Regions from separate parts of the Aquitalea sp. ASV15 genome, predicted to be linked through region 1. Evidence: predicted binding sites of a transcription regulator. Region 1 holds the regulator's gene; the other holds the start of a gene.
The links. Region 1 encodes FNR, which switches genes on or off when oxygen is low (the NO sensors DNR and NnrR bind a similar motif). Its sites were predicted from a motif close to TTGATNNNNATCAA; they were not measured.

Region 1 (4,416 bases):
AGACGTCCCTCGTCCAGTGCAGCGTAATAGCTGTCCAGGTCTTTTTCATTCTGGCTGTAACAGGGGCCGACCTTGCCGATGGACGACACGCCAAGGCCGATCATGTCGCAGTCGGCATGGGTGGAATAACCCTGGAAATTGCGCTGCAGGCGTGCCTGGCGCAGGGCGATGGCCAGGTCATCTTCCGGCTTGGCAAAGTGGTCCATGCCGATGAAGACATAGCCGGCATCCGCCAGGCTTTTTACCGCGTCCTGCAGGATGTCCAGCTTGGTGCTGGCCGCCGGCAGGTCTGCCTCGTTGATGCGCCGCTGCGGCATGAACACCGTGGGCAGGTGGGCATAGTTGTACAGCGCCAGCCGGTCCGGGCCAATGGCAATCACCTTGTCCAGCGTGGCTTTCAGCGATTCCCGCGTCTGCAGCGGCAGGCCGTAGATCAGGTCCACACTGACCGACTTGAAACCGGCCTCGCGGGCGGCATCGATCACTTCCAGCGTCTCGGCCTCGCTCTGCACGCGGTTTACCGCCTGTTGCACCTGCGGGTCGAAATCCTGGATGCCCACGCTCATGCGGTTAAAGCCCAGACGCGCCAGATGGTGCACGGTCTCGCGCCCCACCTTGCGCGGATCAATCTCAATGGAATATTCTCCCTCCGGCAAAAAATCGAAGTGAGTACGCAGCATGCCCATCAGCCGGTCCAGCTGTTCATCGGACAGGAAAGTGGGGGTACCGCCACCGAAATGCAGCTGGATCAGCTTTTCGCGGCAGCCCAGTGTGGCGGCCACCAGCTTGATTTCTTTTTCCAGGTAGTCGAGATAGCGATCGGCGCGGCTTTTGTCTTTGGTAATGATCTTGTTGCAGCCGCAGTAGTAACATACCGTGTTGCAGAACGGTATATGAACGTACAATGATATTGCGTTCTGATGCATGCCCAGGTGGCGTTGCTTCAGCCAGTGTTTATAGTCTTTCTCCCCAAAGGCCGGGGTAAAACGGTCGGCAGTCGGGTAAGAAGTGTATCTTGGGCCAGAGCCATCAAGACGTTCGATCAATGCTCGGTCGAACTCACAGTGGGTGGGCGAAAACGGATGGGTGGTGTGCATGTCGTCGGGTATTGATAGTCAAACGTCAGGTGGACTGGTAAATTTGCGGAAAACGTGTGAATTCCGCTTTGACAAGGGTCAAGCTTCTTTACAGGGTTGTACAAAACACTCGATGTCTGACCAAAACCAACACACTATTCACGCACTGAAGGTGTCCTGCTCCAACTGCAGCCTGCGCGAACTCTGTCTGCCCATCGGACTGAACCGCGACGAAATGACGCAGCTGGACGCCGTGATCCGTCAGAGCCGCCGCCTCAAGCGCGGCGAATACCTGTTCCGCAGCGGCGAGGGCTTCAAGTCCCTGTTCGCGGTGCGTACCGGTTTCTTCAAAACCAGCGTCGCCAGCCAGGACGGTCGCGAGCAGGTCACCGGCTTTCTGATGTCCGGCGAGCTGATGGGCCTGGATGGCATTTCTTCCAATGTGCATGGCTGCGATGCCATTGCACTGGAAGACAGCGAAGTCTGCGAACTGCCCTTCAACCGCATGGAAAGCCTGGGGCGCGACATTCCCAGCCTGCAGCACCACTTTTTCCGGCTGATGAGCCGCGAAATCGTGCGCGACCAGAACGTCATGCTGCTGCTGGGCAACATGAAGGCGGAAGAACGCCTGGCCGCCTTCTTGCTGAACCTGTCGCAGCGCCTGTCCACCCGCGGTTTTGCCGCCAATGATTTCATCCTGCGCATGAGCCGCGAGGAAATCGGCAGTTTCCTCGGCCTGAAACTGGAAACCGTCAGCCGTACGCTGTCCAAGTTCCAGCAGCAAGGCTGGCTGAGTGTCGATCACAAGCACATCCAGCTGATCAAGGCCGATGCCCTCAAGGACCTGATCGCCGGCTGCACCCACGCCAACGGCGTCTGACGCTAGCGCTCATCCGGCACACCGCAGCCCTGCTTGCCAGCAGCCTGCGGTGTTTTTGCATAGTGCGCAGTACTGGCGTGGCCGACAATTCGTCTGAAGACCTAGTCCGGGCGACCTAGCCGCCCGCCCAGCCCTACCAGCGCCCCACCAGCATGCCTGCAGCCAGCAGCTCGCCCAACTCCATGGCGCGCTCCCGGTGTTGCGGCAAAACCTCACCCTGCGCCAGCAAGGGCGGCAGTACCTCCTTCCAGCCATAGCCACAGGCAATGCGCCGCATGGCCTGTAGCGCGCCCAGTCCGTCATTGCCGGCCGACACCAGCATCAGATAGGGCAGCCCCTCGGTCTTTCCCTGCGCCGGGTAATAGGTGCGATCAAAAAAATCCTTCACGTTCCCCGCCATATAACCGAAGTTCTCCGGCGTAGCCAGCACGATGGCATCTGCAGCCAGCAAGTCATCCAGCCCGGCCTCAGCCGCGGGCAGGCGGTGGATGTGCAGTTCCGCGCACAGCGGCAACAAGGGCTGACACAAGGCGTCGACCAGTTGCAGGGTGTGGCCGGTCTGGCTGGCATACACAATCAGCAGTTGCTTCATCGGTGGAGAGTCCGGTCTATGCTGGCCAGCAAATCCTGCAGCCGCTGCTGCTGCGGCCAGCCCGGCGGCACCACAAAGCCGCGCGCCACTTCCTCCCAGCAGCCATCCCCCACCGGCAGCAATTCGGCCACCAGCTGCGGCACCGCAGCCTGCAGCAGTTCCTGGCGCAGGCTGTCCTGCTCGCGCACCCCCTCCTCCGCCAGCCGCGCCGGAGCCAGCCAACCCAGCCGTGACAGCCACACCCAGCGCGATCCTGCGCTTGTGCTTGGCCAGGGCTGCTGCAGCGGGCTGAGCCAGCCTTGCAGCTGATCTGCGCTCAGCGGTGCGGCCGGGATGGCCGGCCGGTCGGCGTAGAAGAACCAGCCGGCCAGGCGTGCCGCGCTGGCACAGCCGGCAAAGCCCGGCGGCAGGACACGGGCGGCGGCAGGGTGGCTGGCCAGTTGCAGTTGTTCCTGCAGTTTGGCGGCCTTGAGCACCCAGGCATCGCGCAGGCTGGGGCCGACCAGCGTGTCCGCGCCATGCCCCAGTTGCAGATAGAATTTGCTGGCGGTTTCCACATGTAGCGGCACGCCATGCAGCCGGATCAGAAAATCGAATTCGCCGATGGTGCGGCCTGCGGCATCGCGCACCGGCACATTGGCCGCCACCAGTTCGATATGCGGCGCCAGCCGGAACCAGAAAGCCAGCAGGCGCTCGGCATAATGGCCAAGCCGCTGGCATGGCTGTTGCGCCAGCCAGTGCTCAAGCGGGCCTGGATCCTGCTGCAAGGCTTGCAGCAGATCCTCTCCCTGCTCCCCCAGCAACTGCGCGGGTGACAGATTGCTGCCACTCTCCCAGGGCGCAGGCGAGGTGAGCAGGAAAGCCAGATCACGCAGCGCCGGCTGCGTGTAAGGCAGATGAAAGCTGCGTTCAGGCCGTGCCGTCGTGCTCATGGCCATCTGCCACGCGCTGGATCTGTTTCATCAGGCCACGCAGGATGTCGACTTCATCGCGCAGCATGCCGGACCGGTTGAACAGGGCGCGCATGCGGCGCATCAGCCGTTCGCTGTTGCGGCGGCGGTAATAGCCGATGGCTTCCATGGTCTGGTCCAGATGCTGGCAGAAGCCTTCCACCTCGCCCAGGCTGGCGGTTTCGCTTTCCGGGCGCAGGTATTCCACGTCAACACCGGTATGGCTGAACAGCTCGTAGGTCATCACCTGTACCGCCATCGCCAGGTTGAGCGAGAAGTAATCCGGATTGCCGGGGATGGTGACCAGGCGGTTGCACTGCTCCACTTCCTCGATGGACAGGCCGAAGGTTTCATTGCCGAATACCAGCGCCACCTGCTCGCCATCACGGGCGCGGGCTACCAGTTCCGGCGTGGTTTCGCGCGGGGTGGACAGCGGGGTGGTCAGCTCGCGGCGGCGGCTGGTCAGCGCGCAGGCCACGGTGACGTCGCTGAGCGCTTCCGCCAGGCTCGCCACCACGGTGGCGCTCTCCAGCACATCCACCGCACCGGAGGCCAGCGCATTGGCCTCATCGCTGGGAAACACCTTGGGTTCCACCAGGTACAGCCGGGTCAGACCCATGGTTTTCATGGCGCGTGCGGCCGAGCCGATATTGCCCGGATGGTTGGGCCGGGCCAACACGATGCGAATGTTTTTCAGAAAATCAGGTACTTGGGGTTTATTCATCAGCGGTTTCACATTAAAATAGCGGGCATATCAAAAAGCCCGCGCACTCGCGTCGGCTTTTTTTGTTCCTTAACCCAGATTGTTACCGTCAGATGTCGAGCCGTGTTGGCTGACATCTGCTATCCGTTCTAGAGGCCGTCAATGCATCCGATGCTCAATATCGCGGTTAAAGCCGCTCGCCGTGCTGGCAGTGT
Region 2 (4,416 bases), on a different contig from region 1:
GCCGAATACCGTGGCCAGTACGGCCAGGGTATCAATCGCCTTGCCGATGGGGCCATCCACCCGTGCGCCCAGCAGCGGGCGGAAGGCGGCGCTGATCAGCCCCGGCGTGCCACGGTTGAATTTGAAATAGGCCAGTACCAGCCCCATCAGGCTATAGATGGCCCAGGGGTGCAGGCCCCAGTGGAAAAAGGCATAGCGCATGGCGGCACGGGCTGCCTCGGCCGACTGCGGCGTGATGGCTGCGCTGGCCGGGCTGGCGAAGTGGGACAGCGGCTCGGCCACGCCCCAGAACACCAGACCGATGCCCATGCCGGCAGAAAACAGCATGGCAAACCAGCTGCCGCGGGAAAACTCCGGTGCCTCATCCGCTTTTCCCAGCCGGATATGGCCGAAACGACCAAAGGCCAGATACAGGGCAAACACCAGAAAGCCGAATACGCCAAGCAGGTAAAACCAGCCGAAGCGGGCAATGGTATCGCTCAGCAGGGCGGCCGTGGTGTCGGCCAGCTGCTGTGGGGCAAGAGCGCCAAACAGCACAAACAGGGCAGTCAGTAACAGGGATAGTCGCAAGACCAAGCGTGTCTCCTTTCGTTAGACGGCCAGCAGAACGCCGGGGTGGGTGGCCTTCACTGGCAGGGTGGGGCAGGGCTGTCGCCCGCTCCGGCGCAAGGGCCGGGCAGGGGACGGGCGGATGGTGTCAGCTGGCGGCGATGGCATGGCAAGCGGCCATGCAACAGGCGCAGCAGCCTGAAATGGGCGGCAGTCTGTGGGCTGCCATATGGATAATTCAATGAATTCAATACATTGCCTTTTTACCATAACATTATTAGTAAATTGATGTAAACAAATATACTGAATCAGCTGGTGGCCGCCGCAGCCCTGACCGGCGCCTTGTCCCGCCGCCTTGGCCGCGCCAGACGGGTTGATGCTTGACAGCATGCGGCGGACTGGCCAACCTGTCGCCTTTTGAAAAGCATGCAAGGAAACGGTGATGAAGCGGGTGGATCTTCTGTTGGTGGAACAAGGACTTGCCACTTCCCGGACAGCGGCACAAAGCCTGCTGGAAAGCGGCCGGGTCAGCCTGGACGGCCAGATCATCAGCAAGGCCAGTTCAAAATTTCCCGCTGGCACTCCCTTGCAGGTCCGGCCCGATCCGGCCGACCGCTTTGTCTCCCGTGGCGGACAGAAACTGGATGGCGCCTTGCGCCAGGCCGGGCTGGATATCACCGGCTGGCGGGTGCTGGATGTGGGGCAGTCTACCGGCGGCTTTACCGATTGCGCCTTGCAGGCCGGGGCCGAGTATGTGGTGGGCGTGGATGTCGGTCACGACCAGTTGCATCCCAGGCTATGGGATGATCCGCGCGTACGCTGCTTTGAAGGGGTGAACGCGCGCGCACTGGATGGCCGCAGCCTGCTGCAGGCCAATGACGGTTTGCCCTTCGACCTGATGGTGTGCGATGTGTCGTTTATCTCGCTGACGCTGATCCTGCCGTCGGCCCTGCCTTTGCTGGCGGAGAATGGCCGTTTGCTGGGGCTGGTCAAACCGCAGTTCGAGGTGGGACGCGGCGCGCTGGGACATGGCGGCATCGTGCGCGATGAAAGCCTGTTCGCCGGGGTGCAGGACAAGATCAGCAACTGCCTGGACGAGCTGGACTGGGAGGTGGAGCAGTGGTTCGACAGCCCGTTGACCGGTGGCGACGGCAACCGCGAGTTTTTCGTGCTGGCACGCCGGGCGGTCTATTGAGCAGGCAAAGAAAATCCGCAGAGGCGTCATGCACTCTGCGGATGGCACCGGCCACCTTGCCTGTGGCCTGACGGTGCGGTGGGATCTTGCGAGTGAGGCGGCCGGCGGTTTCAGTCTTCCTCGCCGCGCACCACCAGCAGCGGGCAGTGGGTCTTGCGCATGACGTTTTCGGCAAAGCTGCCCAGCAGCAGATGAGCCAGTCCGCTGCGGCCATGGGTGCCGATGACGATCAACTCGGCCTTGCGGCTGTCGGCAAAGCGGATCAAGGCATCCGCCATGTCCTTGCCGCCTTCCCAGCTTTCTGCGATATGGCAGTCCACCCGGCTGACCCCTTCGTTGATGGCCTGTTTTTCTGCCTTGTCCAGCAACTCGCGCGCCTGACGGAAGGCCAGATCATGCAGCTGATGGGTGTCCAGCGCACCCACGCCCTCGATGGCCATGTCGCGCAAACTGGCCACATGCACCAGCGACACGCTGGATTGTGCCGTTTTGGCAATACGTAGTGCCTCGGCTAGAGCCTTTGCAGAAGTTCGGCTACCATCTACTGCAATAACAATGTGTTGATACATGGAGTGCTCCTCGTAAAACCGTCGCTCGCGCCAGGTCAGATGGCGGTACTGTCGGCCGGCATGAGGCCTTGCCCGGCGTCCTGAAGCGGCTGAATGCCCTGTTTGATTTTAGGATACTCGCGGCGGCAGAAAGACTCTCCGAACTAATTGTTATGCATTTGATCTATAACAAACTCGAACAGACCATGGGCCGCGTTTAATGCGTGAACCCATGGTCTGCCGCTATTCCGGCCCGACCCATTTGCATACCAAGGAGGATGGTTTTACATCATGTTGATCTTTGCCTTGCTGTCCTTGCTCGTTATTGCCGCCATCGTTGCCTGGAGTCTGAAGTCGGGCAAGCGCAAAAACAACAAGGTGGCGGACGATAGCCGCATCTATGCCGCACATACCCAGTCCCGGCCCCTGGAGCCGCTGGAACACAGCACCGGCCACGCTTTCGGCCTGTTGCTCAAGGCCGCCCGTGGCGACCGTTCGGTGGTGGAAAAGTGGATCATGGCCGAGCAGCACCAGAATATCCCGCCGATCAGCCGCGATGGTGCGATCGAGCAACTGGCCAAGCGCCTGCAGGCCAGCCGCCGCTAGCCCTAGCGGCCGAGTACCAGCCCCTCGCGGCGTGGATCCGCACCACCGGTATAACCATTACCCGTCCTGACCAGTGCCGACAGGCCACTGGTCATGTCCACCATTTTTACCTGATGCCCCAGCGCCGTCAGCGTGCTGGCCTGCAAGTCCAGTCCCTGACCCGCTTCCAGTTCGGTGGCTCCGTTGCGGTTGCCGTAGTGCGGCAGGCTGACGGCCTGTTGCGGATCCAGCTTCCAGTCCAGCAGGGCGATCAGTGTCTGGGCAACATAGCCGATGATCTGGCTGCCGCCGGGGGAGCCGGTGGCCAGCAGGAACTTGCCCTTGCTGTCGAACACCATGGTGGGCGACATGCTGCTGCGCGGCCGTTTGCGGGCTTCCACCCGGTTGGCTACCGGCAGCCCGTGGTCTTCCGGTGCAAAGGAAAAATCCGTCAGCTGGTTATTCAGCAAAAAGCCCTTGACCAGCATGCGGCTGCCAAACTGGTCTTCAATTGAGCTGGTCATGCTGACCACCCGCCCTTGCCGGTCCACCACATTGAGGTGGGAGGTACAGGGCAGCTCCACTGCACTATCCCTGCCATAGGCCGATAATTTGACGCCGGCCGGCTCACCGGCGCTGGCCGTGCCCATGCTGCGTTCCGGCCGGATCAACAGGCTGCGCTGCTGCACATAATCGGTGGCGACCAGTGCCGCGCTGGGCACGCTGGCAAAAGCCGGGTCGGCCAGATAGCGGTTGCGATCGGCAAAGGCCAGCTTGCCCGCTTCGGCAAACAAATGGATGGTGGAGCCGGCGGTGGGCGACATGCCCGCCAGCGGGAAGCGTTGCAGCATGCCCAGCATTTGCAGCACGGCCACACCGCCGGAGCTGGGTGCATCCATGCCGCAGACCTGCCAGCTGCGATAGGGGGCGCACAGCGGTTTGCGTTCGATGGCCTGGTAGGCTGCCAGATCAGCCGGCAGCATGCGGCCGGGGTTGCGCGGATGCTGGTTGACCTTGTCGATGATGGCCGTGGCGATCTCGCCCTGGTAGAAGGCGCGCGGGCCATGGCGGGCGATCTGCTCCAGCGTTGCCGCATACTCGGGGTTTTTCAGCAGGCTGCCCATGGCTTTGGGCTGGCCATCCGGCTGGTAGAAATAGCGGCGGGCAGCGGCGTCCTCGCGCAGAAACCGGTCGTTAGCCAGCAGGGTGTACAGCCGTGGTGAAATGGCGAAGCCCTGTTGCGCCAGGCGGATGGCCGGCTGGAACAGGCTGGCCCATGGCAGATGGCCACCTTGCTGGTGTGCCAGCTTCAGCATGGCCAGCACGCCGGGCACCCCCACCGAACGTCCCCCCACCACCGCCTGATAAAAGTCCATGGGCTGGCCTTGTGCCTGCAGGAAAAGCTTGCCATCCGCCGTGGCCGGGGCGGTTTCCCGGCCATCGAAGCTGGTGAGCCGGTGGCCGTCGTAATACAGCATGAAGGCCCCGCCCCCGATGCCGGACGATTGTGGCTCGGTCAGGCCCAGCACCAGCTGGGCG

Region 2: JHD64_RS19475 (universal stress protein) is a predicted target of FNR. The motif match lies at 2,472-2,485, and genes of this name have one in related genera.

What each region holds. Positions count from the first base shown of each region.
Region 1 is NZ_JAELTZ010000016.1:28,283-32,698, forward strand. Features, by position in the region: gene hemN (oxygen-independent coproporphyrinogen III oxidase) at 1-1,097, opposite strand, end outside; gene fnr (fumarate/nitrate reduction transcriptional regulator Fnr) at 1,210-1,956, shown strand; gene JHD64_RS09210 (flavodoxin family protein) at 2,090-2,548, opposite strand; gene JHD64_RS09215 (DUF1853 family protein) at 2,545-3,480, opposite strand; gene JHD64_RS09220 (RNA methyltransferase) at 3,458-4,222, opposite strand; gene JHD64_RS09225 (inositol monophosphatase family protein) at 4,364-4,416, shown strand, end outside.
Region 2 is NZ_JAELTZ010000073.1:3,509-7,924, forward strand. Features, by position in the region: gene JHD64_RS19465 (BCCT family transporter) at 1-576, opposite strand, end outside; gene JHD64_RS19470 (TlyA family RNA methyltransferase) at 992-1,744, shown strand; gene JHD64_RS19475 (universal stress protein) at 1,855-2,313, opposite strand; gene JHD64_RS19480 (hypothetical protein) at 2,584-2,898, shown strand; gene ggt (gamma-glutamyltransferase) at 2,901-4,416, opposite strand, start outside.